One region of the Mesorhizobium sp. B4-1-4 genome, then DNA from elsewhere that is predicted to be linked to it. Evidence: predicted binding sites of a transcription regulator. Region 1 holds the regulator's gene; each other region holds the start of a gene.
What was found. Region 1 encodes LexA, which represses DNA repair genes until DNA is damaged. Its sites were predicted from a motif close to TGTTCNNNNTGTGTTCNG; they were not measured.
Positions count from the first base shown of each region.

Region 1 (9,659 bases):
TTTATGCGCCGCCCTCGCGACCCGGCAAGACACTTTTCTTGATTTTCCCATCGTTTCTTAGGCCTCACGTCAATGCGAGACAAAACATTTTAGGCTTGAAACAAATTCCGACTGGTGCGATCCTGCCGGACGAACAGCCGACAATGGGAGGTCTGCTGTGCTGTCCAAACCTACAGATGTCCACCTTCAGGTGGCGTCGCCGAACAGGTGTAGCTGGCTGCACGAAGCCCTCTCGCGAAAGACGGGAACTTCATATCCACCACCTCGCCAGGTGCCCGCGCGCACCGGCCAGGCAGCAAACAGGATAGCGGCGAGATGCTTGGGCCTTCAGCGCATATCGATACGTTCACACGTGATCATCTGCCGCCGCCGGATCAATGGCCGGACTTCCTGCTCGACGGCTTCGACTATCCCGAACATCTCAACGCCGGCGTCGAATTGACCGACAGGCTGGTCGAAAGAGGTCTCGGTGACCACACCGCGCTGATCGGCAATGGTCGCCGCCGCACCTACAAGGAATTGTCCGACTGGACGAACAGACTCGCCCATGCGCTGGTCGAGAATTACGGCGTCAAGCCAGGCAACCGGGTGCTGATCCGCTCCGCCAACAACCCCGCAATGGTCGCCTGCTGGCTGGCCGCCACCAAGGTCGGCGCCGTGGTCGTCAACACCATGCCGATGCTGCGCGCCGGCGAACTCACCAAGATCGTCGACAAGGCGGAGATCACCATCGCGCTTTGCGATACCAGGCTGATGGACGAGATGACCGCCTGCGCCAAGGACAGCACGTTCTTGAAACAGGTCATCGGCTTCGACGGCACCGCCAACCATGATGCCGAACTCGATCGCGCTGCCCTCGACAAGCCTGTCACCTTCACTGCTGTCAATACCGGCCGCGACGACGTCGCGCTGCTTGGCTTCACCTCGGGCACCACGGGCGTGCCAAAGGCGACGATGCATTTCCACCGCGACCTTCTGATCATCGCCGACGCCTATGCCCGCGAGGTCCTGCAGGTAACGCCGGACGACATCTTCGTCGGCTCGCCGCCCCTCGCTTTCACCTTTGGCCTTGGCGGGCTCGCCATCTTTCCCCTGCGCTTCGGTGCCGCGGCGACGCTGCTGGAACAGGCGACGCCGCCCAACATGATCCACATCATCGAGACCTACAAAGCGACCATTTCCTTCACCGCGCCGACCGCCTACCGCGCAATGCTGAAGGCGATGGATGAAGGCGCCGACCTGTCATCGCTGCGCGTCGCCGTTTCGGCCGGCGAGACATTGCCGGCCCCGGTCTTCGAAGAGTGGACGAAAAAAACCGGCAAGCCGATCCTCGACGGCATCGGTGCCACCGAAATGCTGCACATCTTCATCTCCAATCGCTTTGACGACATGAAGCCCGCGTCGACAGGCAAGCCGGTGGTCGGCTACGAAGCGCGCATTGTCGACGACGAGATGCGAGACGTGCCGCGTGGCGAACCCGGGCGGTTGGCGGTGCGTGGACCGACCGGCTGCCGCTACATGGCCGATGACAGGCAGAAGGACTACGTTCGCGACGGCTGGAACCTGACCGGCGACACCTTCACGCAGGACGAGGACGGCTTCTTCCACTTCGCCGCGCGCTCCGACGATATGATCGTCAGCGCCGGCTACAACATCGCCGGGCCCGAGGTCGAGGCGGCGCTGCTGGCGCATCCCGATGTCGCCGAATGTGCAGTGATCGGCGCCGAGGATCCAGAACGCGGCCAGATCGTCGAGGCGCATGTCGTGCTGGTGCAAGGCGTTGCGCCCGATGCATTGACCATCAAGCGCCTGCAGGACCACGTCAAGGCAACCATCGCCCCCTACAAATATCCGCGCTCGGTGAAATTCATCGCCGCCCTGCCCAAGACCCAGACCGGCAAGATCCAGCGCTTCCGGTTGCGCATGGAGAAAATCAATTGAGCGAGCCCTACGATCCGGCGTCCGAAGGCGCACAGATGTCGTTCAAGGAGCGCATGTCCTACAGCGACTATCTGCATCTGGAAAAAGTCCTCGACGCGCAGGCACCGCTGTCGTCAGCGCATGACGAGATGCTGTTCATCATCCAGCACCAGACCTCGGAACTCTGGATGAAGCTCGCTTTGCATGAGATCGGCGCCGCCATCCGTTCCATCCGTGCCGACCGGCTTGAGCCGAGCTTCAAGATGCTGTCGCGCGTCGCGCGCATTTTCGAGCAGTTGAACAATGCCTGGGACGTGCTGCGCACGATGACGCCCAGCGAATACACCGAGTTCCGCGATGCGCTCGGCCAATCCTCGGGCTTCCAGTCCTGGCAATACCGCGCCATCGAGTTCATGGCCGGCAACCGCAACCTCGCAATGCTCGGCCCGCACAAACACCGCCCGGACCTCAGCCAAAAGCTGGAGGCGATCCTGGCCGAGCCATCACTCTACGACGAAGCGCTGCTGCTTCTGGCGCGCAACGGGTTCGACATTGGTGCCGATGCCAGGCGCACGAATTGGCGTGAAACCCGCACCGAGAACGAAGAAGTCCTCGTCGCCTGGCAGACCGTCTACCGCGATCCGCAGCGCTACTGGATGTTCTATGAACTGGCCGAGAAACTGGTCGACTTCGAAGACTATTTCCGTCGCTGGCGCTTCAACCACGTCACCACAGTCGAACGTATCATCGGCATGAAGCGCGGCACCGGCGGCACGTCAGGCGCCTCCTATCTTAAGAAAATGCTCGAGGTCGTCCTGTTTCCGGAACTCTGGACCGTCCGCACCCGGCTCTGACGAGCGCCTTTGCTTCGTAAATGTCGTCGCCCGCTGAACGCTTTCGGGCAACAGCCACTCAAGTCACGGCTGTCTTGACGGCGAAACGCGCTTCCTGCCAGGCGCCGGTGCGCAGGATGTCTTCCAGCACCTCCACCGCCTGCCAAACGTCCCTGTAGCCGACATAGAGCGGCGTGAAGCCGAAGCGGATCGTCGACGGCGCGCGGAAATCGCCAATCACGCCGCGCTCGATCAAGGCCCGCATTACCTGATAGCCTTGCGGGTGGATGAACGACACCTGGCTGCCGCGCGCGTTGCCGTCTCGCGGGCTTTCGAGCTCAAGGCCGTAGGCGCCGCACCTGGTCTCGACGAGCTCAATGAACAGGTCGGTCAGCGCGATGCTCTTTTTGCGCACCACCGCCATGTCGACGTCGTCCCAAAGATCCAGTGCCCCCTTCAGCGCCCGCATCGAAAGCACAGGCTGCGTACCACACAAGAACCGGCGGATGCCGGTGCCGACCTCATACCCTTGTTCGAAGGCGAAAGGCCTTGCATGCCCCCACCAGCCGCTCAGCGGCTGCCGGACATCGCCGTGATGACGTTTTGCGGCGTAGATGAAGGCCGGCGCGCCCGGACCGCCATTGAGATATTTATAGGTACAGCCGATGGCGAAATCAGCGTTCGCGCTGTCGAGTTCGACCGGTAAGGCCCCGGCTGTGTGGCAGAGATCCCAGACGATCAGCGCGCCAGCCTGATGGGCCTTGCGCGTCAGCGCGGCCATGTCACGCAACTGCCCGGATTTGTAATTGACGTGGTTGACCAGGATGACGGCGACGCGTTCGTCGATCAGGTCCTCGATATCAGGCGCGTCGACCCCTTCGAGCCGCAGCACCGTACCCGGCCGTGTCGATGCGACACCTTCGGCCATATAGAGGTCGGTTGGGAAACTGTCGCCTTCGGCGACGATGACCGACCGGTCCGGCCGCATGCCAAGCGCGGCATGCAGCACCTTGTAGATGTTGATCGAGGTCGTATCGCAGACCACCGTCTGGCCGGCCGCGGCGCCGATCAGGCGTCCGAGCTGGTCGCCAAGGGCGACCGGCATTTCGAACCAGCCGGCGGTGTTCCAGGCACGGATCAGATCCTGCGCCCATTCCTGGGTCGCGGCCTTCTGCAGCTCGTTGAAGACGGCGGGGGCCGCCGCGCCGAGCGAATTGCCGTCGAGATAGATAACCCCGTCCGGCAAAATGAACCGGTCGCGCATGGCACGCAGCGGATCCGCCGCATCCATGGCTTCGACTGCTGCGAGATCGAGCATTGCACGCATGATTTCAGACATTCCCTGGTTTGTTCACGCTCTAATTTATTCACGAATGGCTTCGCGAGCCGGCGCGGATCCCCGGCTGCGCTTGAGGCTGGGCAAGGCCAGCATGGCGAGCACGAACAAGCCGGTGGCAAGCTTCAGGTCAGGCGGCGGCATGCCGGCGGCGAGGCAGAACGACACCAACTGGTAGTAGATGATCGCGCCGGCGAAAGGCGCCAGCAGCTGACGCCAGACCGTCTGCTTGCCGATAACCGCCTCGCCGATCATCAGCGCGGCAAGCCCGTTGATGAGAATCCCCAGTCCCATATTGACGTCGGCAAATCCCTGCGACTGCACCATCAGCGCGCCGCTTGACGCCGAAAACGCGCTCGCCAGCCCGACACCGCCTATGGTCGCCGCCCAGACATTGATGCCTTGAGCCTCGGCCATGTCCGGGTTGGCGCCCACCGCACGCACCGCGGTCCCCTTCTCGGTCCTGAAGAACATGTAGAGCGCCAGGAAGACGAGGAGCGCGAGAAGGCCGGCAACAACGATCTTGCTGACCGGAAAACCAGGCCGCGCGAACGGCACCCAGTCGAACACAGTGGGTGAGCCGAAGACGGAGAGATTGGACTTGCCCATGATGCGCAGGTTGATGCTGTAGAGCATCGTCATCATCAGAATACCCGCAAGAAGCGTATGGATGCGGAAGCGCAGATGGATGAAGGCGGTGCAGCAGCCTGCCGCGAGGCCCGCCACGAAGGCGACCACGATGGCCGTCAGCGGCGATGCGCCGGCAGCCAGCAGCACGCCGCAGACACAGCCGCCCAGAGGAAAGGCGCCTTCGCTGGTGAGATCGGGAAAATTCAGCATGCGAAACGGGATCATGATCCCGAGCACGACAAAGGCCAGGATCAGGCTTTGCGCCAGGGTGACCGGAATGATCGCGACGAAGCTGGTCAGAACGTCCTGAATAAAGCCCATGGTGGTCAGCTCGCCAGCAACATGCGGTCGGTCTTGACGGAAAAATGACCGATCAGATCGACAACCGTCGCCCTTGCCTTCTCCTCGCCGGTGACCTCCAGCAGGACCCGGCCCGCGTCGAGCATGATCACCCGGCTGCCATGGTCGACGGCATGTTGCATATTGTGGGTCACCATCAGCGTGGCCAGTTTTAGCGCATTGACGGCGCGCACCGTCGCCTGCATGACGATATCGGCCGTGCGCGGGTCGAGCGCTGCCGTATGCTCGTCGAGCAGCAGCAGGTCCGGCGATCCGCCAACCGCCATGATCAGCGACAGCGACTGCCTCTGCCCGCCCGAAAGCAGGTCGACTCGTGTGTCCAGGCGGTTTTCAAGGCCGAGACCCAGTATGGACAAGCGCTCCTTGTAGGACGCAAGCCGGGTGGCGTTCAGCCCTTGCCGCAAGCCGCGTTTGTGGCCGCGAAGGTCAGCCAACAACATGTTCTCCGCCACGGTCATGCTGGCGGCTGTGCCGCGCATCGGATCCTGGAAGACGCGCGCCAATTTTGCCGCGCGCTTGTGCACCGGCATGTTTGTCACATCGGTGCCGTTGATCAGGATCCTGCCGGAATCGAGGATGAGAGCTCCGGAAATGGCGTTGAGCATACTGCTCTTGCCGGCCCCATTGGAGCCGATGACGATACCGAACTCGCCCGTGGCCAACGACAGGTTGAGACCGTCCAGCGCGACCTTCTCGTCGGCCTGGCCCTTGTAGAACACTTTGCGCGCGGATCGGATCTCGAGCATCGTTCCTCCCACAACTGAAGGGTGACGGCGCCGACGCCGTCACCGCTGCAGCCCAACGTCAGTCGACGATGCACCCGCAATCGGCCATCGAAGCGGGTATCTCGATGCCGAACGCGGCCATCGCCTTGCGGGAGATCGTTGCCATGTGGTCCTTGTAAGCCGGACGCGACGGCGCGATCGTCTTCGGATCCTTGCCCTTAAGGATTTCGGCGGCGATGTTGCCGGCATTGACGCCGACCTGCGTGTAGTTGACCGCGAAGCTTGCCGGTACGGTGCCGTTGCGGACCGCGCTGTCATCGGAGTTGACGACCGGGATACCGGCCTGGCGAGCGGCTGCGGAGACAGCGGCAATCGCCGGCTGGATCAGGTTCGAAGCCGGGCCGTAGATCACGTCGGCCTTGCCGGCAAGCGAAGCGATGCGTTGCTGGATGTCATTGACGTTGTCGATGCCGACCTCCACGACCTCGAAGCCGGCCGTGGGTGCCGCCGCCTTGATCTTTTCGATCAGGGCGACGTCATTGGCCTCGCCTGGATTGTAGGGCACGCCAAAGCGCTTGGCGTTCGGCAGCAGCTTCTTGGTGAAGGCCATCACCGCGGCGACATCCTGCAGATCGCTGGCGCCGGTCATGCCTTCGTCTCCGGAGTCCCATGACGGCACCAGCTTGGCCGCGACCGGATCGGTGACCGCGGCAAAGACGATCGGAATGCCGGACCCTGCGAGCGCCTTCTTGGCGATCTGCGAGACTGGCGTGGTGATGGTGTAAATCAGCTTGGGCTGCTCCGCCTGCAGCTTGGCGATCATCTGCGGCACAAGCGATGCGTCGAAATTGGTATGGCTCTCGGTGTAGACGACGTCCTTGCCCTCGACAAAGCCATTGTCCGTCAGCGCCTTCTTGAAACCGGCTATGGCGGCATTCAACTGAGGATGCTCTCCGAAATTGGCTATGCCGATACGAATCTGATCGGCCGCGGCGCTGCCGGCGCTGACCATCAAGGCGCCTGCCAGGGCCAATCCTGACAGCCATTTCGACTTCAACATCATTTCCTCCCAGATTTGATTAGCGCCGCTTAAAGACGGCACATCAGGCGATCATGGTCAGTCCGCCGGTCCATGTCAAACATTATATATAATTCTTGCCATGCACCGCCATGATATATAATTTTCCAAGCCTGACGATGGACGGACTGCGATGCAGGATCAGAATAGTTCCACAAAGACGGAGGCGGCCTATCAGCTGCTGCGGCGCGATATTCTGACGACGCGCCTCATGCCGGGTGCGCCGCTCAAGTTGAGTGCGCTGCGCGGCACATATGGCGTCGGCTGGACGCCGCTGCGTGAAGCATTGTCTCGGCTTGAAGCCGAGCGCCTTGTCACTGCCATCAGCAATCGCGGCTTTGCCGTCGCTCCCGTGTCGCGGGCCGAACTCGAGGACCTGGCGCGCGCGCGGATGGTTGTCGAGATGCCCCTGTTCCTGGAATCGATGGAAAAAGGCGACAGGCAATGGGAAGATGCCGTTGTCACCGCTCATTACCGGCTCTCTCGCTGCAAGACCGCGGTTGACGACCCCTCGGATGCGGCCGTCGATCAGTGGGACGAAAGCCACGAGGCCTTTCACGCGGCGCTGCTGAGTGCTGCGACGTCCAACTGGCTGCTGCGATTCCGCTCGACGATCGCGGATCAGCTGCGGCGACATCATCGTTTTCTCGGCCTGGCGCCGACTTTGCGGGCAGCGGCCGGCCTCAAGCATGGCTATGGAGAGGCCATGGACGCACTGCGCGAGGCGATCGCGATCGAGCATCACACCGCGATCATGGAGGCGGCGCTCGATCGTGATGTCGAGCGGGCAAAGGCATTGATGACGGCGCATATCGGCTACACGCTGCACGTCTATTTCACAGCGAAGACAGCAGCGCCAACAACTACACCGCACGCGCCGGCAGCCTGAAAGCGGTTTCCGGATGATTTCGGCGCTTCCGCGCAGTCCGACGCTTACACACGGATCCATCCCCAAGCGAGCTGGCGAACGTTGGCGTTTTGGTTTCGTTTCGTTCCGCTGGGATGACACTGGGCGACTCCATAAATCGCCCCGTGCGCCTTTCAAACGATGAAGCCAAACCTCAACAAGGGGTGGGCCACAGGCCATTAACCAAAACGATTTCAATGCGTGTGTCCGGGGCAGAAATCGTCGGTAAGCGTCGGTTGCCGTTTGTTGCCGGCGGCAAAAATTTCGAACCCCTTAACAAATTCACTAAACTTTAAACGGTTGCGGAACACAACTGGAACAGATAGTGTTTGTTCTGGGTTTGTTTTTCGATTCCGATTCAGACCCTTCGTTCAATGCCTTGGGGGCCGCCATGCTGACGCGCAAGCAACATGAACTGCTGATGTTCATTCATGAACGGCTCAAGGAAAGCGGCATCCCGCCCTCCTTCGACGAGATGAAAGAGGCTCTTGATCTTGCCTCCAAGTCGGGGATCCACCGCCTGATCACGGCGCTGGAGGAACGTGGCTTTATTCGGAGACTGCCCAATCGGGCGCGCGCACTGGAAGTGCTCAGGTTGCCGGATTCGATCGCGCCGGGCCTCAATGCGGCAAAGAAATTTTCGCCAAGTGTCATCCAGGGCAGCCTCGGTCAGGGCAACCTTGGTCGTCAGATCAAGCCGGCGCCGTCGCGCTTGCCCGCGGCCGGCAATGACGACGATGCGATTCCCGCGGTCTCGATCCCGGTGATGGGCCGTATCGCCGCCGGTGTGCCGATCGATGCCATCCAGCACCAGACGCATTCGATCTCGGTGCCGCCTGACATGATCATGGGGGGCGAGCACTATGCGCTGGAGGTCAAGGGGGACTCGATGATCGAGGCCGGGATCTTCGATGGCGACACGGTCATCATCCGCAACGCCGATACAGCGAGCCCGGGCGAGATCGTCGTGGCGCTGGTCGACGAAGAGGAAGCGACCCTGAAACGGTTCCGCCGCAAGGGAGCTTCGATTGCCCTTGAAGCCGCCAACCCGGCCTACGAGACCCGCATTTTCGGGCCGGACAGGGTCAAGGTGCAAGGCAAACTCGTCGGGCTGATCAGGCGCTACTGAGCAGGCACTGGCGCGCTTGTATTGTCAGGCTTTTTATAGGGCGGCAGGCCCCTCGCCTCGCGCGAGAATTTGCGCTGTTCATGCCAGGGACGGTATGGCCTGTCGACGGCGAAGCTGACGATTGGTGGGCCAGTCGCCGATTGGCGGTCGAAGAAGACCGCAGCACTCCCTTTGCGAGCGAGTTGCCGTTTGGTGACGACGAGAACCAGCGGGTTATGGCAGGCGTCATAGCCGGTCGCGTCGTTGACGACGATCACGTCGGCGAAACCGCAGGCCTTCCAGGTATCCTTGCGGTCTTCGACATGCGCGACGATCGCTCCGGACGGGTGCCTGGCGAGGCAGACGCCGTCGGTGCAGTAGAACGGTGCTCCCGGCGGCAGGTTTACGGCATCGGCGATGGTGAACTGCCCGTCTGTCTTGTTGAACACCTCTGGCACGACGATGCTTTCGGATACCAATGCACGTTTCCAGTTGTCGACGGTGAATTCGTTCGGGCGTGCCCGGCTGACCGCGAGTTCGCCACCGCCGATCGGCACCGCGACCAGTCGGGCATCTTCCGAGATCAGCACATCGGGCGTGCGCGTATCCGACACAGTCAACAGGCCGGCAAGTGCGAATGGGAGTGCGGCGAGCCGCAGCCATGTCGTCGCCATCGTCGCGATGACCAGGGCGACCGTCACCAGCAGCACGGATTGCTGGGAAATCAGCCCGACCGCATCGACAGGAGAGCGTTCCGATATC
Region 1 covers NZ_CP083950.1:1,800,217-1,809,875, reverse strand. Annotated here, with positions in the region: gene FJW03_RS08695 (AMP-binding protein) at 316-1,941, shown strand; gene kynA (tryptophan 2,3-dioxygenase) at 1,938-2,774, shown strand; gene kynU (kynureninase) at 2,833-4,080, opposite strand; gene FJW03_RS08680 (ABC transporter permease) at 4,117-5,040, opposite strand; gene FJW03_RS08675 (ABC transporter ATP-binding protein) at 5,046-5,825, opposite strand; gene FJW03_RS08670 (ABC transporter substrate-binding protein) at 5,884-6,864, opposite strand; gene FJW03_RS08665 (GntR family transcriptional regulator) at 7,016-7,771, shown strand; gene lexA (transcriptional repressor LexA) at 8,181-8,918, shown strand; gene FJW03_RS08655 (ComEC/Rec2 family competence protein) at 8,912-9,659, opposite strand, start outside.

Region 2 (9,659 bases), 3.1 Mb from region 1:
CGGCAAGGCCTTCGAGCAGGCGGCGATCGGCCTCCGGATCGGCTTCGACGATGTCGATCGACGGATGCATGGCGCGCGCATCGGCAATCCCCATGTCGCGCTTCAGGTGCAGCGCCTCAGCCCGCTCGTCGAGGGCCGAGATGCGCTGCGCGTTCCCCTGGCGATGGCTGATCACGAGCGGTGGGTGATCCGACGGGCGGGAACGCCAGGACCGCCCCAGACGCTGCCGCAGGATCCTTTCGGCCGCGAGATAGGGAAACCACAGGGACAGGATCCTCTGTCCGGTGTTGCCGGGCCCGTCTTTCTTCGCCCCATCTTTCGTCGAATACGCGTTCATCGGGGTTCCACTCCAGTGTGAATTGTCCAGGCAGGGCCGTGCGGCTCTTGCCGATGGTGATGGTGAAGGCGGGGCGGCCGATCGAGCCGGCGAGCGGTCCGGCGACCGTGGCGCGCGGAACGGCCGGTGCCGGCGAAACGATCAGACGGACGGATGCCGCCGTCGGTTCGGGTTCGGCCGCCTGCCGCAGCAGGAACACCGGCCGGCCGGCACTTATCGCCCTGGCATGCAGCCGGCGCGTCGCGGTCAGGTCCAGCCGCTGCGGGTTGCCGCGAATTTCGAGGATGACGGCGGCGAGCGCCGTCATCCTTGCGGCCTCCTCGGCGACCCACAGCGCATCGAGAAGCCTCGGCGCCTCGGAAAACAGCAATTGCCCGGGCTCGATGCCGAACGAGGCATGAAGCCCCCTGGCATAGGGAAAGCCGGCCTCCCGGAAGATTTCCGTGGTGCCGATCCACAGCACCGGCAGCCCTTGCGCCTGCTTGAGGATCAGGCTGGTGAGCGACAGGGCGAAGCCGGCGACGGCCCCGGCATCGCGGGTTTCCAGGCCATGGATTTCGCTGAGCGCGGCTTTCGGCAGGCCGCCGCTCAGGGCGGCATCGAGGCGCCCGACACCAATGGGCAGAAAGGCATCCGGCAACGCCGCGGCCTTGCCGCGCCGGACGATGGTGAGATCGGCGTTGGGCGTGAGATCTGTGTTGGCAACTGCGCTTGCGTTGGTATCAAGGGACGCCGCGGCCGGCGCCTGCAGGCGCTCCGGCAGCGTTCCCTCGATCTTCGCGATCTGGCGGCGCAGGGCAAAAACAGTCTCCCGCGCCACGGCGTTCATCGCCATGACGGTCAGCTTCCACTCACAATTGTTCCTGTTATGTTCCCTAGGATTCCAGAGGGAGCTGGAAGAGTCAAGCAGAGTCACGAGGAATTTATTCCTTCCAATCCGCGTGATGCGGGCGTGGCGGTCGCTGGATTTGCCTCGACCGGTGCGAAAGCCTATATGCCGGGATCAAAGGATAAAGCATGGCTCGCATCTACAAGACCCGCACCTGGCACGACCAGTTCTCGCCCTCGATGGAGGAATTGGAGTTCCTGGCGCTGGAGTCCTACGCCCATCTGCCGGAGGAGTTTCGCAAGCTGACCGGCGAGATCGTCATCCAGATCGCCGAGTTCCCGACCGACGAGATCATGGACGATTTGTCGCTGGAAACGCCGTTCGACCTGCTCGGCCTGTTCGAGGGGCGCGGCATCGCCGAACGCTGGAACCCGCAGACCGGCGAAGGCCCGAACCGAATCACGCTCTATCGCCGGGCCATGCTCGACTACTGGGCCGAAAACGAGGAAACGCTGGGCGACATCGTCACCCACGTGCTGATCCACGAGATCGGCCACCATTTCGGCCTGTCGGACGATGACATGGAGCGGATCGAGGAAGCTGCGGAGTAACCAACCAACCGGTTCCGCGAAAGAGTTCGAACCACTCGGGATTGGCTTTTTTCGATCAGTTCGATCTTCCGCTGGCGTGGCCGGCGCTTCAGCGACTTCTCACGTTGGGATGGCGTCCGTGATGTCGAAAAATTCTTCGGACCAGACCAACCCCGTTGTACGCGCCGACCTTGTGCTCCGGTATGCGGCGGCCAAGATCGTTGGTAACGCCGATGTACGTCGTGTCGCCCTTCTGGCTCGCCGTTATGTAGACATAGCCGGTCATGGCTTTGGGGTAGCAAGTGTCGTCGCGCGGACAAGCGCCATTCTGATCCGTTGCACTCTTCGGCCGGCGTCACGGCGCAGACCCCTAGGTGTTTAGTCCCGGCATTTGATGGACCGGGTCGAGTCTGAACCGTTCGGGCTCTTTTTTCCAGATTTTGCAGATGAACTCATAAGGCGTGAGGCCTTTGAGGGTCTTGAGCCTGCGTGCGAAATTGTAGGCTGAGATGAAGTCGGCGAGGTGTCGGCGCAGCTGATCGTGATCGTCATAGTGGAAGCACTTGACGGTCGCGTCCTTGATGGTTCGGTTCATCCGCTCGACCTGGCCGTTGGTCCAGGGATGGTTGATCTTGGTGAGCCGGTGCTCGATGCCATGGTCGGCGCAGACATCATCGAAGATATGCCGGGGGGCATGGCGGTCGCAGCTTCGGTTGGTGAACTGGATGCCGTTGTCGGTCAAAATGGCGTGGATGGCATAGGGCACGGCCGCGATCAGATCTCGCAGGAACTGGACCATCGTCATCTTGTCCGCCGTCGCGTGTAGCTGCGCATAGGCGAACTTGGACGTCCGGTCGACGGCAACGAAGAGACGCAGCTTGCCCTCGGCGGTCTGCACATCGGCGATATCGATATGGAAATAGCCGATCGGATAGGCCTGAAACTTTTTCTTGGCCGGCTTGTCACCATCCACCTGCGGCAATCGCGAAATACCATGGCGTTGAAGGCAACGATGCAAGGACGAGCGTGTCAGATGCGGGATCGTCGGCTGAGACAATCATCCAGTGGCAGCAGCGTGTGCTTGCGAAAGGCGACGATGGCCGCCTCTTCCTCCACAGACAACACCGTCGACTTCGGGTCCTTGGGGCCTGTCGGAAGATCGGCGGTCGAGGTTCGGTTCTTCCACTTTCGAACCGTCTTCTGATCGATCCCGTAGCGCCTGGCCAGCGCCCTCAGGCTCTCTTGACTATTTTGTATTGCTCGACGGATTGCCTCTGTCGTCGTGGCGCGGCCGTGCAGAACTTGTCCCATAACGCATCCTTCCAGTCGGAAGAAAATATCGCACCATTAAAGCTCGGGATCAAACACCTAGGGTCTGCGCCGCGTCGCTGCGCTCCTTGCTCCGCCCTAGGATGACGAGGAGAGTGAGGGACCCAGGCTTTTCCTACCAATCGCTGAGCTTGGTGTCCGGGCCGTATTCCTGGCCGTCGACATCCTTCACCACCGCCTGGCCGCAGCGCATCGTCTTGGCTTTCTTGTCATAGGCGTAGGTCGGCGAGCCGAACAGGTGCCAGCCCTTGTTCAGCGCCGCCGTCACTTTGTGGCAGAAGCTGGCGTCGTCCGGGGCAGTCAGAAAGCGGTAGAGTTTCATGGTTCCAGGTCCTGTCGTGAACAGCTTAGCCGGATCATGCGCCGATGGCGGCGGCCTTCGCCAGCAGTTTTTCGGCCTGCGCCAGATGCAGCCGCTCGATCATCCTGCCGTCCAGCGCGATCACGCCCTTGCCGGCATTTTCGGCAAGCGCGAAGGCGTCCTTCACCGCGCGGGCCTCGGCCATCGCTGCGGCGGATGGCGCAAAGGCGCGGTTCGCCGCCTCGATCTGCGCCGGATGGATCAGCGTCTTGCCGTCGAACCCCATGGCGGCTGCTTCCCCGCATTCCCGAGCGAAGGTTTCCGCGTCGCGAAAATCGTTGAACACCCCGTCAAGCATGTCGAGGCCACCGGCCCGCGCCGCCAGCAGCATCTGCATCAGCCATGGCACGAGATAGCGGCGGTCGGGCGTCGCCAGCACGCCGGTGTCCTTGATCAGATCATTCGTTCCGGCAACGAAACAAGCCAGCCGCGAGCCGGGGTCGCGGCCAAGCTCGGCGATGGCGCCGAGGTTGAGCATGGCCTTGGGGGTTTCGATCATCGCCCATAGTTTCACGCTGTCGGGGGCGAAATTGTCGTCCAGCACATCGCCGACCTCGAGCACGTCGCGCGGCGTGTCGACCTTGGGCAGCAGAATGCCATCCGGCTCCGCCTTCGCCATGGCCATCAGATCGTCTGTGCCCCATTCGCTGGAAAGCGCATTGACGCGCACGATCATCTCGCGGCGCCGGCCACCGGTGCCGGCCTCCGGATGGTTGGCGAAAATACCGGCCAGCCTGTCGCGGGCGGCGGTCTTGTCGGCCGGGGCGACGGCATCCTCAAGGTCGATGATGACGGCATCGCAGGAAAGCTGCTCGATCTTGGCCAGCGCCTTGTCGTTGGAGGCCGGGACGTAGAGCACCGAGCGGCGCGGGCGATAGGGTTTGGTCGTCATGATCCGATCTATGCCGGTTGCGACTGGTCGAGGCAAGCCGCCATATGTCCTGCACGGAAACTGCACGCGATTGCCGAAAATCTCCTCGGATCCGCCCTGCCGCCTCCCGACCGACCTGCCAGACAGGCGGCATGCATAAGCCAGTCAAACTCCCGTGGTCCCTGCCTTACCGGCTGCGCAGCGAAGGCTGGTGGCTGGTCGACCCGCCACGCGCGCGGCCTGCGGCGATCCTCATTCCTTTCATCCGCAAACGCCCGCCGACAGCCCGGCTGCAAGTTCTCGGGAAGATCAGACCGTGACGCCACCGTTCACCGCCGCGCCGGGCCATGGCAGCCGCTTGGGCGTCGTCGTGCTGGCCTATTGCGGCCTCGTCTGGATGGGGCTGGTGGCGGCCGGGCTTGCCCTGATCATCGTCCGCATCGCGCTCGGAAAATCCAATGAATGGCTCTCGTCCGCCAATCTTCTGACGCTATCGGCACGCTTTATGCCTGCTGCTTCATCGATTTCGCGGCAACGATCGCCAATTACAATGTCGACCATTCCCAAGAAATGACCGGACAAGGCGTCCCCCTCGACGGCTGGTATCTGCGCTCGCTCGGTCCGGGCGCGTTTCCGGCGCTCGATCGTTTCCTCGATCACCAGGGCAGGACGGCTGGAGCCGGCGCTACACGCGAACTCGCCAGACTGCGTGGCGTCGACGGGGGATGGTACCGCAGCGCCCTGGAAAACTGGCGCGCCTGGAGCTTTCGCGACTGGCGCCTGCTCTTCTATCTCGACACCAGGGCGCTACCTGTGATTCCCTCCGTATCCGAACCCTTCGCGCCGGGCCGCTGATCCATGCCGCATCACATCCTCGTCGCCGACGACGACCCGCATATCCGCGAAGTGATCTGCTTCGCGCTGGAAAAGGCCGGCATGAAGACGGCTGCCGTCTCAGATGGCGCCGCCGCCCTGCAGGCGATCGAGCGGCGCCCGCCCGACCTTGTCGTGCTCGACATCGGCATGCCGGAAATGGACGGGCTGGAGGTCTGCCGCCGGCTGCGGCAGCGTTCCGATGTGCCGGTGCTGTTCCTGTCCGCGCGCGACGAAGCAATAGACCGCATCCTTGGCCTGGAGATGGGCGGTGACGATTATGTCACAAAGCCGTTCAGCCCGCGCGAACTGGTCGCCCGCGTCAACGTCATCCTGCGCCGCGCCCGCCCGGCGGCGCCCGAACCGATTGACGACAGGCAGTTCGCCCATGGCAAGCTCGCCTTGGCGCCGGCCAGTCACAGCGCCAGCTTCGACGGCAAGCCGCTTGCCCTGACCGGCATCGAGTTCTCGATCCTGAAAGGGTTTCTGACGCGGCCGACGCATGTGCTCGACCGCGACGCGGTGATGGCCAGCGCCTATGCCGGCAAGATCCATGTCGCCGACCGCACAGTCGACAGCCATATCCGCAACATCCGCGCCAAGCTGGCGGCGGTGGGTTGCCCCGAAGTCATCGAGACCGTGCACGGCGTCGGCTTCCGGCTCGGCCGATGCGGCTGACGGCTTCGCGCAAATGGATCGGCCGCAAATGGCGGCCGCGCCTCGCCACCGTCGTCGTTGCCATCCTGATCCTGGTGATGGCCTTGCCGCTGGTCGGCCTGTTCTTCTTCCGCCTTTATGAAAACCAGCTGATCCGCCAGACCGAGGCGGAGCTGATCGCGCAAGGGGCGGCCATCGCCGCCATCTATGCGCAGGAGGTGCGCGACGCCGGCATTCTACCGGACGCGCTCGGCGCGCCGATGCCGCAGGCTGGCGCAAGCGCGAGCCGGGACCCCAATCCCGACGGGCCATACCGGCCAATCGAGCCGCGCCTCGATCTCGCTTCGGATTATGTGCTTCCGACACGGCCGGCGGCTGTGCAAGCGACCGCCGATCCCGCCTTCGCCGCGATCGGCACGCGCCTGTCCGGCATTCTCGACGCCACGCAGAAAACCACGCTGGCCGGCTTCCGGCTGCTCGATCCCCGGGGCGTCGTCATCGCCGGGCGTGACGAGGTCGGGCAGTCGCTGGCCGAGGTCCAGGAGGTGCGCGCCGCGCTTGACGGCCGCTATGCCAGCGCGCTCCGGCTGCGCATTTCCGACCAGCCGGCGCCGCCGCTCTATTCGGTCAGCCGCGGCACCAGGGTGCGCGTCTTCGTCGCTTTGCCCGTGGCCGTCGACGGCCACGTCGCCGGCGTGGTCTATGTCTCGCGGACGCCCAACAACATCGTCAAGCATCTCTATGGCGAGCGCGGTAAGGTGACGTTGGCGGCCATCGCCATCCTCGGCGGCACGCTGCTCATCGGCCTGGTGTTCCTGCGCACCGTCAGCCGACCGATCTATGCGCTGATCGACCGCACCCAGCGCATCGCCGCCGGCGAGCGCGATGCGATCCGGCCGCTCGACCATCACGGCACCTACGAAATGGCCGAGCTTTCCGCCGCTTTCCTCGACATGGCGGAAAAGCTGCAGGCGCGCTCCGACAGCATCCAGACCTTCGCCACCCATGTCTCGCACGAGCTCAAGTCGCCGCTGACGGCGATCCAGGGCGCGGCCGAGCTGCTGCGTGATTCCGGCTCGGCCATGGACGATGACGAGCGGCGGCGCTTCTCCGGCAACATCGTCACCGATGCCGGGCGCCTCAACCTGCTGGTCCGGCGCCTGCTCGACCTGGCGCGCGCCGAAAATCTCGCGCCCAGCGGCGAGAGCACCTCGGTCAGGTCGGCGCTGGCGCTGCTTCCCGTCGACACCAGGCTGGCGGTTCGCGTCGAGGCGGGCGGCGATCTGACCTTGCGCATATCGGCCGAGAACGCGGCAATCGTGCTAGGCAATCTCATCGACAATTCCGCCAGGCACGGCGCGACGCTGGTTTCGATCACCGCCGCAAGCGCCGGCGGCAGGGCCGTGGTACTGGTCGGGGACGATGGCGCCGGCATCTCACCGAGCAACCGAGCGCGCATCTTCGAGCCGTTCTTCACCACGCGGCGTGAGTCCGGCGGCACCGGCATGGGGCTCGGCATCGTGCTGGCCCTCCTGAAAGCGCATGATGGTATGATCCGGCTGGTTGACAGCGAGCGCGGCACGCGCTTCGAGATTGTCTTGCCTGCCGCCTAGCTCCACGATCGCGGCTCGACTCGGAAAGGGCATAAGCGTGCGCTACGACATCGTCATCATCGGCGGGGCCATCGTCGGATCCTCGATCGCCTATTATCTGCGCGAGGAAGGGTTTTCCGGCTCGATCGCGCTGATCGAACGCGATCCGCAATTCTCCCATGCCGCGACGACGCTATCCATGGCCTCGATCCGTCAGCAATTCTCAATTCCGGAAAACATCCGCCTGTCGCAATTCACGCTGCAGCTGTTCCGGCGGCTGAAGGAGGCCTTTGGTTCCGATGCCGATATCGGTTTTCGCGAGGGCGGCTATCTCATTCTTGCCGGTGAGGAGGGGCTGCCGATCCTCAAGGCCAACCATGAGGCGCAGGTCGCCGAAGGCGCCGACATCCTTTTCGAGGATGCCGACCAGCTGACGCGTCGTTTCCCCTGGCTGTCGGCAGAAGGCATCACCGCCGGCGCCTATGGCCGCACCGGCGAGGGCTGGTTCGACGCGCATGCCATGCTGATGCTGTTTCGCAAGGCGCTGCGGGACAAGAAAATCGATTTCATCAAGGCTGATGTCACCGGCATCGCGCGGCAGGGCAATCAGGTGACCGGCGTGAGCCTCGACAATGGCGAGACGCTGGAGGCCGGCATTGTCGTCAACGCCGCCGGGCCGAATGCCGGCAAGGTCGCCGCCCTTGCCGGGCTCGAGCTGCCGGTCGAGCCGCGCAAGCGTAACGTCTTCGTCTTCGAGGCGCGCGAGAAATATGCCGATATGCCGCTGCTGGTCGACCCATCCGGCATCTATGTCAGGCCGGAAGGCTCGGTCTATCTCACCGGCGGCGCCGAACCGGAAGAGGGCGACGGCCCTGCCGATCCCGGCGATTTCGAGGTCGACTGGCCGCTTTTCGAAGAGGTGATCTGGCCGGTTCTGGCGACCCGCATCCCTGCCTTCGAGGCGATCAAGCCGACCCGCGCCTGGGCCGGCCATTACGACTACAACACGCTCGACCAGAACGCCGTGATCGGCCCGCACCCCGAGGTGCGGAATTTCCTTTTCGCCAACGGTTTTTCCGGCCACGGCTTGCAGCAGGCGCCGGCGGTCGGCAAGGCGCTGGCCGAGCTGATCGTGCATGGCGGCTACCGGACGATCGATTGCTCGGCGTTCGGATACGAGCGCGTCGCCGAAGGGCGCGCGTTCCGGGAATTGAATGTGATCTGAGGGCAATACGGGACGATCTTCGGGATTTGCCAAGACGTCTCAGGTTCTTCGTCATTCCAGGGAGGAGCAGGAGCGAAGCGACGTCGCGGAGACCCTGGAATCCATGCCGTGACTGTTGCCGTGGGCTCCAACGGCGCAGAATGAAAAGGCGCACCGATCGGCGCGCATTGCCGGTAAAAATTCTGCACCGCCGTGAAATTCCAACGTCGCGGCATGGATCCTGAGGTCTGCGCCGCGTCGCTTTGCTCCTTGCTTCGCTCTAGCATGGCGACGCTGGACAGATCATCTCGTCGACAGCGATGGCATTGCCAAGGGCATGCCCTTGGGCTGTGTTGTCGAAAATACACCAGACTTCCGCCCCGGAAGCGGCTGCTTCATCAATCTGCCGGCTGATCCGGTCGAGGCTCTCGGCATCGTAGTCCGAATAATAGACACGCGGCACGCCGTGCCAGCGGAAATAGGCAAGGCCCGACCATCCGCCAGGCACCGCGGCTTCCGGCACAGAGGCCGGGTCGGCGGCGACGCGCGCGACATGACAGGCGGCCAGAAGCGCTTCCGCATCGGCATCGAACCAGCTGGGATGGCGCGGCTCGCAGGTCAGCCTGACCTCGGTCCGGCTGCGCAGCAGGTCAAAAAAACCCTGCGCGATGTCCGCCTCGAACGGAAGGCTCGGCGGCAACTGGACCAGAAGCACACTCAATTTCTCGCCGAGACCTTCGACCTGTTCGAGAAAGCTTTCCAGGGGATCGTTGCAACCGACAAGGCGGCGCTCATGCGTAACGGCCTTGGGTGTCTTGACGGCAAAGCGAAAATCCCCGGGCACCGAACGCGCCCAGCGTTCATAGGTCTCGCGACGGTGCGGCTTGTAGAAGGAGGTGTCGATTTCGACGATGGGCAGCCGCGTGGCATAGCGCACGAGACGGGAACCGGACTGCGGGAAATCATCCTTGTATGGCGTGGAAATTCCCCAGCCCGCCGTGCCTATGAACGTTCTG
Region 2 covers NZ_CP083950.1:4,904,766-4,914,424, forward strand. Annotated here, with positions in the region: gene FJW03_RS23655 (DUF6504 family protein) at 1-175, opposite strand, end outside; gene FJW03_RS23660 (ImuA family protein) at 117-1,172, opposite strand; gene FJW03_RS23665 (metallopeptidase family protein) at 1,355-1,777, shown strand; gene FJW03_RS23670 (GIY-YIG nuclease family protein) at 1,866-2,042, opposite strand; partial or broken gene FJW03_RS23675 (IS481 family transposase) at 2,127-3,067, opposite strand; gene FJW03_RS23680 (DUF1737 domain-containing protein) at 3,201-3,407, opposite strand; gene FJW03_RS23685 (HpcH/HpaI aldolase/citrate lyase family protein) at 3,442-4,338, opposite strand; partial or broken gene FJW03_RS23690 (DUF4153 domain-containing protein) at 4,706-5,172, shown strand; gene FJW03_RS23695 (response regulator transcription factor) at 5,176-5,868, shown strand; gene FJW03_RS23700 (ATP-binding protein) at 5,859-7,460, shown strand; gene FJW03_RS23705 (NAD(P)/FAD-dependent oxidoreductase) at 7,498-8,664, shown strand; gene FJW03_RS23710 (DUF72 domain-containing protein) at 8,924-9,659, opposite strand, start outside.
Region 2: the regulator LexA is predicted to act here: its motif matches at 1,196-1,213, upstream of FJW03_RS23660 (ImuA family protein).

Region 3 (9,659 bases), 220 kb from region 1:
AAGCGCTCCAGGGCGACAAGGTTGATTTCCTCGAGCAGCATCCGATGAATGCGTATGCGGGCATCGAGCACCCTGTTGGCGTTCTTTGCCGGGGCGACCTCGGGTTTTACCGGTAAAGCTTTTCGGCTTGTCGGGATCACCACCGCGTGATGCGCGACCGGCGTTGTTTCGGACGAACGCTGCGGCCGCGCATCGCGGTTCTGCAGGGTGGAAAAACGGCTGGTCATCCGGCCCTCCTCTTCAAAAGGCCCCTGCCGAGACCGAAGAGCGACTTCGACTTGCTGGCGGTCGCGACTGCCTCCTCCGGCAGGATGATCTTCTTCAAATCATTGACCACGTTGGCATTGGCGTCGATCTCGTGCAACGGCACGCCACGGTCGACCGCCTCGCGCACCAGCCGGTAGTTGTTGGCGATGCCGCCGACGAAATGCTCGCCGAGGATTTCCTGGACATCCGCCTGCTTGATGCCATTGTCGAACATCTTCTGCTCGAAGCGATTGACGATGACGTTGGGCTTCACCTCCTTGCCGGCGGTCTCGTAGACGGCCTGGATCAGCCTTTGCGTGTGGCGCAGGCACGGCACCGTCATTTCGGCGACGATGTAGAGCTTGTTGGAGCCGAGCAGCACCGTTTCCGTCCACGGAAACCAGGTGCGCGGCATGTCAATGACGACATTGTCGAAATAGGCCGAAACGAGGTCCAGCATGCGCACCACGACATCGGTCTTGAAGGAACGCATCTCCGATGGGTGCGTCGGCGCCGCCAGCACGCAAAGTCCGCTGGCATGTTTCGAGAGCATCACGTCGAGGAGTTGCCGGTCGAGGCGTTCGGGCTGGTTCTCGATCTCGGTGATGTCGAAACGCGGCTCGAGGTCGAGATATTCCGCGCAGGCGCCCTGCTGGAAATTGAGGTCGACCACGCAGGTCGAGGCGCCGCGCGTCACCGAGTGATGCAGCTGGAATGCCGTCTGCAGCGCCAACGTCGTGGTGCCGACACCGCCCGCGGCCGGCATGAAGGTGTAGATCTGTGACTCGGTATTTTCCTCGCGCCCCGGCCCTTGCAGTGCCCGCACGACCGATCGCACCAGGTCGGCCGTGGTGATCGGCTTGACGAGAAAGTCCGCGACCTTGAGCTGCACCAGGATGCGGACGGCGGCGGCGTTGAACTCCTGGGTGACGACGACCACCGGGGCCTTGCCCTCCAGCCTGCGCATGACGCGCTGCAGCGATTCGATCTCCTCCAGCTTCGCCGCGTCCATATCGACGATGATGGCGCCGAAGTCGGTTTCCTGGATCTCGCCGCGCAATTCGGTGACATTCTTTTCCACCGTCGAGAGCTGGATGACCTCGGAGGCGGCGAATGCGGTGCGTGTGTCCTGCACGAAGGTGCTGTCCGTCGATACGAGCAGGATCTTCTTGGTCTTGATGCCGTTTGCCATTCTCGCCGCCTGTGAAGTCGATCCCCGCCTGGATCAGTTGCCCGCCTGAATCAGTTGCCCGCCTGAATCAGTCACTTGTGCTTGTCTGCGCCGTCTTCGCGCCAGCCGCCTGATCGGATGTGACGGGGGCGGCATCACCGCGCTTGGCCGGCACGAGGAGTCTGGTGTTCTGGACACCGTACTTCCACGGATCGACCATCTGCATGACCGTGTTGGCGGCCTGCGCTTCGCCGGCGCCTGTCGTCGGACCTTCGCTGCGCACATAGTCGTCGCTGGTGCAGCCGGCGGCGATACCGGCAAGAAGCAACGCGATGCTTGCTCTCAGGATCACACGCATCGCTTCAATCCTTCGGCAGGTCGAGGAAATGACCGACCGTGGTGGCCGTCCGCGCGGCGCTGCCATCGGCCAACGCCAGCGCACGGCCGTTGTTCGCCCCCTTCACCTCCTCGGTGTTGTTGAGAAAGTAGTCGACGTTGCTGGCCGGTTGAGTGCCGTCCGTCGGCCCGGCCATCTTCTTCGACGGATCGACGGGCTTGACCAGGTAGGGCGTGACGATGATGACGAGGTCTGTCTCGCGCCGCTGATACGATTTAGACGAGAACAGCGGTCCGAGCACCGGCATCTTGCCGAGGCCTGGAATGCGCGAGGTGGTGATGTCGTTCTGCGACTGCAGCAGTCCCGCGATCATGAAGCTCTGGCCGTTCTTCAGGTCGACCGACGTCTTGGCGCGGCGAACGATGAAACCGGGCACCGAAATGTTGCCGATATTGTAGGAGGCCGACGCATCGATGGAGGATACTTCCGGCGCGATGTCGAGGCTCACGAGCCCGTCCTTGAGCACGGTCGGCGTGAAGTCGAGGCTGACGCCATATTTCTTGTAGCTGACCGAGATCTTGCCATTGTCCTCCGAAACCGGGATCGGAAATTCGCCGCCGGCCAGGAAGCTCGCCGTCTCGCCGGACCGGGCAATAAGGTTTGGTTCCGCGAGGCGTCGGGCAAGGCCGCGCTCTTCCAGGGCCTTGATGGCGATGTCGATCGAGACGCCGTTGGACAGCAGCCGGCCGATGGCTTCACCGGTTCCTGCCGCCGGCACCGCCCCGGGGTCAAGCGAAACATCGCGTCCACCAAAGCCGTAGGCAAAGTTGGCGCTGTATTTGGCGCCGAGATCCTGGCCTGCCTGGCGGTTGATCTCGACGAAGCGGACGTTGAGCTGGACCTGCTGCGACGATGAGATGTTGACCGAATTGATCACTTCTTCCTTGCCGGAGAAGCGGGTGGCGATCTTGTTTGCCTTTTCGGCGGCGACCGCGTCATCCGCCTCGCCCGACAGCACGACACGGCCATTGGCCGAGCCGACCTTGATCTTGGCATCCGGCACGCTGGCGCGGATCGTGCTCGCCAGCTGGTCGGTGTCGAGCGTCACCTCGATGTCGATGGTGCCGACCAGCTGCTTCTTGTCGTCGAACAGCGCGATACCGGTGGTGCCGAGATTGTTGCCGAGCACATAGAAAGACTTGTCGGTCAGTGGATTGACGTTGGCGATCTCCGGATCACCGATAACGATCTGGTAGAAGGCAGCACTCGTCATGATCGTCTTGGGCTTGCCCTTGGCGACCTTGATCGATGCATTCCTGGTCGACGAGACGTAGACGACATCGTTGTCCGCCCTGGCGGCGCCGGGTAAAGCGAGCACTCCGCTCGCGGCCAGCGAGGCGACCATCGCCAAGGCGCGCACGAAGTGCCGCCGAGCCGTCATTCGATATAGCGTACGCATCAACATTGTCCCGTCTCGTCCGGTCCCCACCGGCCTTTATTTCTGGTCCCGCGAAGGAACCTGATATTCCTCGGCCTGTGTGCCGCGTGTCACGATGACCGTCTTGAATGTCGGCTTCTCAGGCTCCTTGGCCACCGCGTCGAACAGCGAGCCGGCCGCCGCCTCGGTCTTGGACGCCACCGATCCGCCGAAGGAGGAAATGGTGGTGACGCCGCCATTGCCGTCACCGCCTTCGCTGGCCGACCGCAGCGACAGCGACAACGTGCCGACGGTGCGGGCAAGCGCCACTTTCTGGGCGCCATCGGTCGTCACCTGGATGGTCACGGAATTGGCCACCTGCGGCGTCGTCTGACGCTCGTCGGCGCCCTGGCCGACGCTGAGCACCTTGGCATCGGCGACGACGATTTCGGAGGTGACGGTCGAACCTGCAGCCCCTTGGGCATTCTTGGCCACTTCCTGGATTGCGCCGGCATCGCGTGTCAGCACGACATCGACCCGGTCGCCCGGCGTGACGAAGCCGCCGACGCCGGCGATCTCGTCGGTCCGGATGGTGACCGCCCGCATTCCGGGCGCAAGCATGTTGGAGAGCGTCGCACGGCCGTTTGGTCCCGACAGCTTGGCCAGCAGCACCGGCTCGTTGACCTCGATCGGCGACAGCACCACGCGGCCGCCTTCGCCGAGCAATCCGTCGACGGTGGCAAAGGCGCCCTGCGGCAGGGAATCCTGCGGCCACGGAATTTCGCTGAGCTTGGCGCGGTCGATCTCCATGCCGTAACGCAACGGCGCGTTCGCCACGACGATGGTCTTGAATTCGATCCTGGGCGTGGCTGGAGCGGCGATTGATGCCGTCTTTTCCCCGGCATCGGCCTTGGCCTGGCTCTTGACCCAGAAATCCGCGGCAAAGATCGAGATCGCGCCGAAAACGGCGGCGATGCCGATCATCGTTATGGCCTTGCCCTTCACGCCGAAACCCCTGATGCCCGCAGTTTCTTGTTATGTTGGGCTCACGCTAGGCGGCATTGTTAAAGAATCAGGTATCCCGCACGGCCGCATTTGATCTATTTCCGGCCGCTTGGTTATCGAATGGTTTTAGGATAAGAGGGGCTAGACCCCCGAACGTAACAGGAACCTCCGTCGCTTGGCGCTGAAAAGCGTGGCAGTATCGACGGGTGATTCGCAGCATCGGACTCTATGACAGGCATGGACGAAAACAACGATCTCTTCGCCAATATGGACAAGCAGCCGCAGCCGGTTCGGGCGTCCGCGCGCCCGGCGGATCCGCTGGTGCAGGCGGCAAAACGCCCGGCGGCTTCCAAGGACGGCAGCGAGGGTTACAGCGCCGCCGATATCGAGGTGCTCGAAGGCCTGGAGCCGGTGCGTCGCCGGCCCGGTATGTATATTGGCGGCACCGACGACAAGGCGATGCACCACCTGTTCGCCGAAGTCATCGACAACTCGATGGACGAGGCGGTTGCCGGCCACGCCACCTTCATCGATGTCGAACTCTCGGCCGATGGCTTTCTCACCGTCACCGACAATGGCCGCGGCATTCCGGTCGACCCGCATCCGAAATACAAGAAGCCCGCGCTCGAAGTGATCATGACCACCCTGCATTCGGGCGGCAAGTTCGACTCGAAGGTCTATGAGACCTCAGGCGGCCTGCATGGCGTCGGCGTTTCCGTCGTCAACGCGCTGTCGGACCATCTCGAGGTCGAGGTCGCGCGTGGCCGGCAGCTCTACCGCCAGCGTTTTTCGCGCGGCGTCCCGGTGAGTGGCCTTGAGCATCTCGGTGAAGTGCACAACCGGCGCGGCACCAGGATCCGCTTCCATCCCGACGAGCAGATCTTCGGCAAGGGCGCGGCATTCGAACCGGCGCGGCTCTACCGCATGACGCGTTCGAAAGCCTATTTGTTCGGCGGTGTCGAGATCCGCTGGACCTGCGACCCCTCGCTGATCAAGGAAAAGGATCAGACACCGGCCAAGGCGGAATTCCATTTCCCTGGCGGCCTCAAGGACTACCTCAAGGCGTCGCTCGGCGACGAATTCCAGGTGACGCGGGAAATCTTCGCCGGCAAGAGCGACAGGCAAGGCGGCCACGGCTCGCTCGAATGGGCGGTGACCTGGTTCGGCGGCGACGGCTTCATTAATTCCTACTGCAACACCATCCCGACCGGCGAAGGCGGCACCCACGAGGCCGGCTTCCGTAACGTGCTGACGCGCGGCCTGCGCGCCTATGCCGATCTTGTCGGTAACAAACGCGCCTCGATCGTCACCTCGGAAGACGTCATGATCTCGGCGGCGGGCATGCTTTCGGTGTTCATCCGCGAACCGGAATTCGTTGGCCAGACCAAGGACAGGCTGGCGACGATCGAGGCGATCCGGATCGTCGAGACCGCGATCCGCGATCCCTTCGACCATTGGCTGGCCGACAATCCGCAGGAAGCCTCGAAGCTGCTCGAATGGGTGATCGCTCGCGCCGACGAGCGCGTACGCCGCCGCCAGGAAAAGGAAGTGTCGCGCAAGAGCGCGGTGCGCAAGCTGCGCCTGCCGGGCAAGCTCGCCGACTGCACGCAGAACGCCGCCGCCGGCGCGGAACTCTTCATCGTCGAAGGCGACTCCGCCGGTGGCTCGGCCAAGCAGGCGCGCGACCGTGCCAGCCAGGCAGTGCTGCCGTTGCGCGGCAAGATCCTCAATGTCGCCAGCGCCGGCAATGACAAGCTGGCCGCCAACCAGCAGATATCGGACCTGATTCAGGCGCTCGGCTGCGGCACGCGCTCCAAGTATCGCGACGAGGATCTGCGCTACGACCGCGTCATCATCATGACCGACGCCGACGTCGACGGCGCCCACATCGCCTCGCTGCTGATCACCTTCTTCTATCAGGAGATGCCGGCGCTGGTGCGTGGCGGTCACCTCTATCTGGCGGTGCCGCCGCTTTACTCGATCAGGCAAGGTGGCAAGGTCGCCTATGCTCGCGACGACGCGCACAAGGACGAGCTCCTGCGCACTGAATTCACCGGACGCGGCAAGGTCGAGCTCGGCCGTTTCAAGGGCCTGGGTGAAATGATGGCCTCGCAGCTCAAGGAGACCACGATGGATCCGAGGAAGCGCACGCTTCTGCGGGTCGATGTGATCGATGCCGAGGCGGCGACCAAGGACGCGGTCGACGCGCTGATGGGCACCAAGCCGGAGGCTCGCTTCCGCTTCATCCAGGAACGTGCCGAATTCGCCGAAACGGAAGTGCTGGATATCTGAGCGCCCCCTGCTCTACCTTGTCCGTGCGGGTACGGAGTCGAACATGTGATCGGGGCGCGGCTGAAAGATTATCTCGGGACACGGTTCGCCGACCTGACGCGACCCACGCGCTCGGACTGGATCTTCGCCCTTAGAACCGTTTCGGCCGGCCTGATCGCGCTGCTGGCCGCCTACGCCCTCAAGCTCGACCATCCGCAGTGGGCGATGATGACGGTGTTCATCGTTGCCCAGCCGGTCGCGGGCATGGTGCTGGCCAAAGGCTTCTACCGCCTGCTCGGCACATTGGCGGGCGGATTAGCGGCAATCGGCATCACCACGGTCTTCGGCTCCAATCCGTGGCTGCTGGTGACCGTGCTTGCCGTCTGGATCGGCATCAGCACCTTCGTCTCGTCGCTGTTGCGCAACCCAGAGGCCTATGGCGCGGCGCTTGCCGGCTACACCGCGATGATCATTGGCCTGCCGGCTTTCGGCCAACCCCATCTCGTGGTCGATCTGGCGGTCGCACGCTGCGCTGAAATCGTGCTGGGCATCGTCTGCGCCGGCGTGACCAGCCGGCTGATCCTGCCGAAGCTGGCGGGCGATGCCATCATCGAAAGGCTGAAGCGCTCCATTCTCGACCTTGCCATTTATGCGGGCGGTGCATTTTCCGGCCGCGACAGCGCGGCCTTGGCCGATCTTCACCGAAAGCTGATCGCCGAAGCGGAGATCCTTGGTGAAATGCGCGTCTATGCAAGGCTGGAAGCGCCGAGCCTGGCGACCCGCGCGCATCCGGTCCGGCGGACCATCGGCCAGCTTCTGTCCGCTCTGTCGGCCGCGCGCGCGCTGCATGCCCACGCCGCGCCAAAGAATGCGGCGCTCATTCCCGTGCGCGCCGACCTGCATACCCTGGTCAGGGAACTCGCAGGCAAACCAGGCGCTCTCGAGGATACCACGCCGTGGGTGGCACGGCTCGATACGATCGCCGCCAAGGCACGGCAGATGCCGGACATGCCGGATGGGCAAGGTGACGAGAGGCTCGGCACCATCACTCGCCTGACCATCGCCGCCGATTTCGCGGAAGCCTTGAAGCAGGTGCTGCGCGGCCTCGACGCGTTGCGTGCGCCAGCCCCGCGCGCCGCCCGCGTGCGCAAGCAGCCAGCGCTGGTGGTACACCGCGACTACCATGCGGCCTCGCGCAACGCTGTGCGCGCGGCACTCGCCACCTTGCTGGTCGCGGCCTTCTGGCTGACGACGAAATGGTCGGAAGCCGCGGGCACGGTCATCCTGGTCTCCGTCGTCTCCAGCCTGTTCGCCGCCCGCCCCGATCCGGTGCAAGTGGCCTGGGGCTTTTTCAAGGGCACCTTGCTGGCCCTGCCCTTTGCCTTCCTTGTCGGTCAGATCGCCTTGCCCGCTTTGCCCGGCTTCGGCTGGTTCATGATCTTCGTCGTGCCGATCCTGGTGCCTGCCGCGCTGGCGATGGCCAATCCGCGCTATGTTGGCGTGGCGACGGCCTTTGCCATCAACTTCCTGGCTTTCCTCAGCCCGCATCTGGCGATGACCTATGATCCCGGCCCTTTCCTGGCGGGTTGCGCATCGATCCTGGTTGGCATCCTGCTGGCGATCGGCGTTTTCATCGTTGTGTTGCCCTCCGATCCGTGGCTCTTCGTCAACCGCATCGTGCGCGTGATGCGCGAAGACCTGGCGCGCCTCTGCTTGCATGAGCGTGTGCCAAGACGTACCGCTTTCGAGAGTCTCGCCTATGATCGGGTCAATCAACTGATGTCGCAGACGCAGCGCATTGGAAAAAAAGGCGATGCGGTTCTGGACGGCAGCATAGCCGGTGTCACCGTTGGCGTCGAAATCCTGCGCCTGCGTCACGCGCTGCAAAGTTCCACCTTGGCAGCCGAAACGACCCTCTCGATCTCGAATTTTCTGCGCGGACTGGCGCGCGAGCTGTTGTTCCGGCGGCCAGGCGAGCCGCAGACTTCAACCGTGACCGTCGCCAGACAGTATGCGGCCATGATCACACAGCGAAGCAGCGCCGGTGAAATGCTGCAGATCGCAGCCTCGCTGCGCATCATCGCCGCCGCGATCGAGGATTTTCCCGATTTCTTCGCGAAAGACCGAGGCTAGAGCAATTCAGGAAAAGTGCGCAGCGGTTTTCCTGAATTGCGCAGAAAAAAGAATTAGAGCGGGGTCAGCGATTCCATCTGAACCGCCCTAAGCCGCCGCGATCGCCAGCGCATGGCCGCGTGCGTTCTCGCGCAGCGCGTCGAGATGGATCGACTTGACCAGGGCGGCAAGATCGCCTTCCGCGGATTGCCCGCCCAATTCCTTGAGCATGAGCCAGCTGACTTCCTGCACGCCGGCAATGCGCTTGCCATTAGCGACCTCCCGCCAGATTTTCAGCGCACGCAGGATAATCGCATGCGTGCAGACGGCGAGGCCGGCGCTACGGAACAACGCTTGCAAAGCCACATCATGCCCGCCTGCCAGCAGCGCCCTCACCCGCTGCTCGGACTGCTGGCCGAGCGCGACCAGCGTGGAACCGAAGAAATCGACCTTGCCGTGGGCGATGGTGCGGATGAGAAAGCTCGCCGTGAGATCGCCGCGCAGCCTGAGATGCTCGATCAGCGCGGCGTGTTCTACCTGCCGCGTGCCCTCGATCAGCGTTACCGAGGCCTTGACGCAGGCATCACGCATGACGCGGTCGGCACGCGCGGCGCCCATCAGGGCCATGACCAGCGGCGACGTCTTCAATGTCTCGCCGAGCTTGACGAGCAGCATGTGCCGGCAGTCGGCAGGCAGGCGGGCATCCGATATCAGCGCTTCTCGCACCTGCGGGAGATGCCCGTGGCGTTCGGCCATGCGGCGGAAGCTCAGCGAAGCGATGTCGGCACCGCTGTTGGCAAGCAGGACAGCGCAAGCTTCCGCCTCGCCGATCTCGGCAATGGCCGCCGCCAGCGCCATCGAGACGAGGGGACGGTCGGCAATCAGCTTCTGCGTTGCCTTCGGGCTCGCCGTGACGCGGTTGATCAGATCGGCGTCGGTGAGCAGCGGTGAGCGCGCCAGCACGACGCCGGCGACCTCCGGCTGGTCGGACGCCAGCGCACTGATGATCTGCAGCGGCGCGTGGTGGCTCATCGAAAGCGCTTCCGCCATTGCCAGCCGCACCTTCGACGAGGCATCGTCGAGCAGCAGCGTCAGCGCCG
Region 3 covers NZ_CP083950.1:1,579,230-1,588,888, reverse strand. Annotated here, with positions in the region: gene FJW03_RS07660 (CpaF family protein) at 1-227, opposite strand, end outside; gene FJW03_RS07655 (AAA family ATPase) at 224-1,438, opposite strand; gene FJW03_RS07650 (hypothetical protein) at 1,506-1,775, opposite strand; gene FJW03_RS07645 (type II and III secretion system protein family protein) at 1,780-3,159, opposite strand; gene cpaB (Flp pilus assembly protein CpaB) at 3,250-4,176, opposite strand; gene parE (DNA topoisomerase IV subunit B) at 4,414-6,468, shown strand; gene FJW03_RS07630 (FUSC family protein) at 6,514-8,580, shown strand; gene FJW03_RS07625 (DUF2336 domain-containing protein) at 8,668-9,659, opposite strand, start outside.
Region 3: the regulator LexA is predicted to act here: its motif matches at 4,326-4,343, upstream of parE (DNA topoisomerase IV subunit B).